Regions from separate parts of the Lysinibacillus sp. NPDC093210 genome, predicted to be linked through region 1. Evidence: riboswitches for the same ligand, from Rfam matches in the RefSeq annotation. Region 1 holds a riboswitch; the other holds the start of a gene.
The links. Region 1 has a riboswitch for cyclic di-AMP ahead of ACIP9C_RS03835 (MFS transporter). Riboswitches for the same ligand answer to the same signal wherever they lie in the genome.

Region 2: another riboswitch for cyclic di-AMP. It lies ahead of ACIP9C_RS13110 (APC family permease); the one in region 1 lies ahead of ACIP9C_RS03835 (MFS transporter).

Annotation. Positions count from the first base shown of each region.
Region 1 is NZ_JBIVOE010000001.1:767,008-770,215, forward strand. It holds gene ACIP9C_RS03830 (S-ribosylhomocysteine lyase) at 1-412, opposite strand, end outside; cyclic di-AMP (ydaO/yuaA leader) riboswitch at 707-853, shown strand; gene ACIP9C_RS03835 (MFS transporter) at 1,089-2,357, shown strand; gene ACIP9C_RS03840 (M20 metallopeptidase family protein) at 2,371-3,208, shown strand, end outside.
Region 2 is NZ_JBIVOE010000004.1:363,949-367,156, forward strand. It holds gene ACIP9C_RS13110 (APC family permease) at 1-1,661, opposite strand, end outside; cyclic di-AMP (ydaO/yuaA leader) riboswitch at 1,842-1,988, opposite strand; gene ACIP9C_RS13115 (Nramp family divalent metal transporter) at 2,310-3,208, shown strand, end outside.

The DNA.
Region 1 (3,208 bases):
CCTGTGCACCTTCAAGACTATGACTTGCAGCCCAGCCACATTGCACTTCATTACACGCTGGTACAGCTGTTGCATTCGTAACATCTGTAAATGTTTTTTCTAAAATCGTTAGTAATTCATCATAATCATTATGATTAATCAATGATACATAAAAGCCTGTTTGACAACCCATTGGACTGAAATCGACAATATGGTCGGAGTAATTGCGAATAATATCAGCAGATAAATGCTCTAAAGAATGGAGTGCTGGCATTTCCATATGCTCCTTATTAGGCTGTTTCAAGCGAATATCGTATTTATAGACTTCATCGCCACTTTTTCCTACTTTTACACCCGCTAAACGGACATAAGGTGCTTTTACTTTCGTATGGTCTAAATCAAAACTTTCCACATTTGTTTTTTCACGTTCCATTGCTAACAGCTCCTTTTCTGACAATACTAACTATTATAACTGGTTTTCTATGAAATGTGTAAATTTTTAAAATAGAATGATAATTTAAATGTATCCTTACACAAATTTTCAAAATTATAACAGTATAAATCTTTCCTCTTTTGAAAAAATATTTTCGCACTTTTTATTACCGTTATTCTGATACCCTAATTAATAAAGGTTTTATCAAGTAAAAAAATTTTTCTTCTCATTTGTCAAAAAAATTTTCTGTATTTACGAACTTTTCTTGAAATAGTAGTATCATAGCAGTTTCAACTTTCTAGATCGCTGAAACCAATGGATGCGGGGGAACCAAATTTTTTGGATGAACATTCAATCCAAGGGGTGAATCCTTGTTAAGGTAGGGCTACTCAAAGGCCCGAATCCGTCAGCTAACCTCGTAAGCGTTAAATGAGAAGGAAGATGGAGCTTGTACTATTTGAAAATAATGTATTTACAGGGCTTAAGGCTTTAAAAATACTTATGTTCAATACAACCTCCAAACCTCCCCATCATTACTTTTTAATGAATTAGAAAGCGTGATGAAACGATCGTGGGTAACACCATTTATTAGGTTAGAGATATTTGAAAACGGATTCAACACCACTTATCTCCATCGTATTGCCCTGATTACTAAGTGAAAACGGAGGAAACCCATATGACTACTCAACAAGAAAAAAAAGGCATCTTTTATGGATGGTGGATTGTAGCAGCTTGCGTCATGATTATGACGTTTTTGTATGCACCAATTATTAATTTAGTGTCACTTTATACTGTCCCTGTAACGGAAGATTTAGGAATTGGAAGAACTGAATTTATGACGTATTATACGATTATGGCTTTAGTATCAATGATTTTCTGTCCAATTGCAGGAAAAGTGATGAGGAAAATGGACATTCGTCTTTACTTGACGATATTTACAACGCTAGGCACCATTTCATATGTAGGTTTTTCATTTGCAACGACTGCAATGCACTTTTATTTATTCGCAGTGCTAATGGGGGCTTCATTAGCAGGAGCTGCTCTTATACCTGCACCAGTATTAATTACAAATTGGTTTAACGAGAAGCGTGGATTATGTTTAGGGATTGCCCTAGCAGGTAGTGGTCTTGGAGGTGTCATCCTTAGCCCTGTCCTAAACTGGCTTATTACAGATTATGGTTGGAGAAGTGCTTACCTCATTACGGGCATTTCAATGTTTGTATTAATCGTACCTATGGCATTATTTGTTATTCGACTTAAACCTGCAGATAAAGGTCTTGTTCCACTAGGTGAAATAAAAAATATAACGACTTCTTCAAAAACAGTAGAAGGGCTTTCACAAAGGGAGGCATTTAGATCCGTATCATTTTGGGCACTTTGTGCGGCAATTGTTGTCGGCGGTATTGTCGTGAATGGTATGATCATTAACCTCGCACCATATTTAAAGGATATCGGGGGCACACCTCAACACGCTGCAATACTACTTTCTTTAGGTTCAGCAATGGTAATCGTCGGAAAGTTATTAGTCGGTCGCTTATACGATAAATTAGGTACCATCACAACGTTAGTGATTATTTGTGGCTCTGCTTTAGTAAGCTTTTTATTTTTAATGAGAGGCGATCTATTAATACCTGGTATCCTGTATACGATATTTACTGGATTCGGTGCAACGGCTGTTACCGTTACACCTGCTTACTTAACTTCATCACTATTTGGGGAAAAAGAATATAGCGCGAAATTTGGGATTGTCTCATTATTTTCATCACTAGGCGCTGCACTAACACCAATTGTTTCTGGAGCGATTTATAATATTAATCATTCATATGGATTACTGTTAAATGTCTTAATTGTACTTTCAATCTTATTATTTGGATTGTTTGTCATTGCCATTAAAACAAAACCTAAATTTAATACAACTTCAGATATGGAATATTCATTAGACTAGAGAGGTGTATCATATGACTAAACATGAAACATTAATAATGGCGGAAAATTTTCAAGAAGAATTAATTCAGCATCGCAGACATCTACACCAACATCCTGAGATTGGATTTGAACTACCAAATACAATCGCATACGTTGAAAAAACTTTACTTTCTATGGGCCTAACACCACAAAAAGTCGGACAAGCAGGGCTTGTTGTAACGATTGGTAATGGCAACGGGAAAACAATCTTACTAAGAGGCGATATGGACGCATTACCGATGGAAGAAAACACGGATTTGCCGTTTAAATCAACAAATGGATTTGCACATACTTGCGGCCATGACATCCATACGACGTTCATGCTCGGCGCTGCGAAGCTTTTAAAAGAGAAAGAAAATGATATTAATGGAACTGTCAAAATCATGTTTCAGCCTGCTGAGGAAATTGGTCTTGGTGCAAGGGATATGATAGAAAATGGCTTGCTCGAAAATCCAAAAGTCGATGCTGCCCTTGCCCTCCATGTAACGCCAGATTTAGAAGTAGGGAAATTTGGTTACAAACCGGGCATCGCCGCTTCATCATTAGATGGCTTCTTCCTAAAAGTGCAAGGCAAAGGCGGACACAGTTCTGAGCCTCAAAATGCCATTGATCCATTAATGATTGTCAATGCGATATACAATCAAATGAATACATTAGTCAGCAAAGAAATTGATCCTAAAGAAAGAGCCGTTCTCGTTATTGGTAAAATGGGTGGCGGCACAGTAGCAAATATAATTCCAGATACAGCACATTTAGAGGCTACACTACGCTCTTTCAAACCAGAAGTTAGGGATCATCTATTTAGTCGAGTTCAAGAAATTATAGATGCAA
Region 2 (3,208 bases), on a different contig from region 1:
TATTGGTGTTCCACTTTATCGATAAACTTTTTCAAAGGCTGTGTAATGCTACGATATGGCGAATAGTAAGTGACAAGTCGCACATCTGGTTGCCACGCCTTCCATTTTTCTTCAAAGGCTTTTGCATCCGCTTGATCGAATGCTACATAAAAGGCTATTATTTTATCAACATTCAAAGATTGCGCATAATGCAGTGAATTTTCCACCACTTTCGTAATACCCGCTACCGGCACGACAAAGACATTTCCCTCTATTTTCGGTAAAGCTTCTCCATTAAGTCGTAGTTGTTCCCCGACTGCATTGTAATGATGCTTAATGCGATGAAACATCCAAATAATAAGCGGTAAAAAGATAAATACCGGCCATACTTGAGGTAGTTTTGTGACAAAAAACATCATTGCCACTACAAAAGAAATGATTGCCCCTATTGTATTGATAACAAATTTCATAACCCAGCCATTAGGCTTTTCACGCCACCATTTACGCATCATCCCAGACTGCGCTAATGTAAATGGAATAAATACACCTACCGCATAGAGTGGAATTAAATGCTCAGTTGTGCCATCAAACAAAATAATAAGCACTATAGCTGCTAGCCCAAGCATCATTATCCCATTTGAATAGCCAAGTCGATCACCACGGATTTGAAATATTCTTGGAATAAAACCATCTTTCGATAAATTGACTGCTAATAAAGGAAAGGCTGAATAGCCTGTATTCGCAGCAAGCACTAAAATCATTGCTGTTGTTCCTTGCACAATATAATAAAATACATTGCGTCCCACACTCGCTTCGGCAATTTGCGAAACAACCGTTGCTTGTGCATTTGGAGCGACTCCGTAAAAATAAGCTAGGCTCACAATACCAATAAACAGTACTGCTAAAATACTCCCCATCGCTAATAGCGTTTTTGCCGCGTTAACCGGTGCAGGGCTTTTGAAATTTGGAATTGCATTAGAAATTGCCTCTACACCAGTTAATGCCGAGCTTCCTGAGGCAAATGCCTTTAATAATAAAAACAAACTAATGCCCGCAACTGGCGTTCCAATTTTGGGATGTAAATCAGCCGGCACTTGCCCTGTTGCTACGTTATAGATTCCCATGCCAATGAGCATTAACATCACAACGACGAATAAATAAACAGGGTACGCTAAAATAGACGCTGATTCAGTAACCCCACGTAAATTTAATATCGTTAAACAAATAACAAAAAACACAGCAATCGGAACGTTATAAGCATGCAAACTTGGGAATGCTGAAGTAATAGCATCTGTCCCTGCTGATACACTTACTGCGACAGTTAAAATATAATCAACGAGTAATGACCCACCCGCTACAAGACCTGCATTCACACCTAAATTTTCGCGGGACACTACATATGCCCCACCACCATGTGGATATGCGAATATAACTTGTCGATACGATAAAGTTAGTGCCACAAGGAGCACCACTACCCCTGCTGCAATCGGTAACGAATACCAAAAGGCAACCGTACTGACAGTCATGAGCACAATTAAAATTTGCTCTGGACCGTATGCAACTGATGACAATGCGTCAGAAGATAATATGGCCAGTGCCTTTGTTTTACTAAGCTTTTGTTCCCCTAATGCATCGGATTTCAATGGTTTACCGATAACATAACGTTTGAATGAGGATTTCATCCTTAACACCTTCTAGATTCATAGAGTGTGTTTCGCATTTCTAAATCGATTACACCTTTCGCATAATCGGTCTCTTTATATCTACTGGGGCTTTTTCGTATAGAATGCCATCAAAAAAAACGTCTACAAGTCATCACTAAATACGACTTGTAGACGCCCTAACGTCTGACAAGCTCCAACTTTTCTGCTCTTAACGCTTACGAGGTTAGCTGTCGGATTCGGACCTGAGTAGCCCTACTCTTTAAAAAGAGATTCACCCCAAGAATTGTTTAAACAATCCATCAAAATTGGGTCCCCCGCGTTTAATTGCTTCAGCGATTTAGAAATTTGAAACTTTTATAATGATGTCATATTACGCCTGTAAATAAAAAAAGTAAAGAAGATATTGCCCGGTTTTTCGTAAATTTTTTCTTATTCTCAGAGACAAGCTTTTATCAGCTCTCTATCGGCGATTCGGCGTGGTTTATCGGCGATTTTTACTGTTTTACGGACGATTCAGCTCATTTTATCGGCGATTTCAAAATTTACAAAAAAATTATGAGCAAACTTCTTCACATTTTTTAGTTCTAGCTATAGAATAGTAGTATTATTATTTTCCCATAGGAAACTTTATTTCATTTACGATACTTTTTGAAACGAGGGAACAAGATGGCCTATAAACAAATTACAAAACCGGCAGCCCAAGCAGTTTTAGATGGAGACATAAAAGGATGGCGACGCATTTTACCCTTTCTAGGTCCGGCATTTATTGCAGCTGTTGCCTATATAGATCCCGGCAACTTTGCCACAAATATTACTGCTGGCTCGCAGTATGGGTATTTACTACTTTGGGTAATTGCCTTTTCAAATTTAATGGCTGTACTGATTCAATCTTTATCAGCCAAACTTGGTATTGCTACTGGAAAAAACTTGCCAGAAGTAGCAAGAGAAAATTTTTCTAAAAAAACTTCTATATTTTTATGGATACAGGCTGAACTTGTAATCATTGCAACCGACCTCGCTGAATTTATCGGTGCTGCCCTCGGTCTATATTTATTATTTGATATTCCGATGCTACCCGCTGCACTTATTACTGCAATTGGTTCTTTTGCAATTTTAGAGCTACAGCGAAGAGGCTTTAGAGCTTTTGAAGCGGGCATTTCGGGTATGGTGCTAATTGTTGTGCTAGCATTTGCGTTCCAGACATTTTTAGCCCAACCAAATTGGGGCGAAGTGACATTAGGAATGTTGACACCACAATTTGACGGTGTCGATTCACTCTTACTTGCAACGGGTATATTAGGAGCTACTGTTATGCCACACGCAATCTATCTACATTCTTCCTTAACACAAAATCGTGTGGTTGGTCGTAATGACAACGAAAAACGACGTATTTTCCGCTTTGAGTTTATCGATATCGTGATAGCAATGATTATTGCTGGTGCGATTAACATGAGTATGCTAATCATTGCAGCTGCAGTGTTCCATACGCAAGGCTTAGTAGTCGAGGATTTAGATATCGCCTATAGCGGATTACGAGAAGCTCTTGGACCTATGGCAGCTGTGTC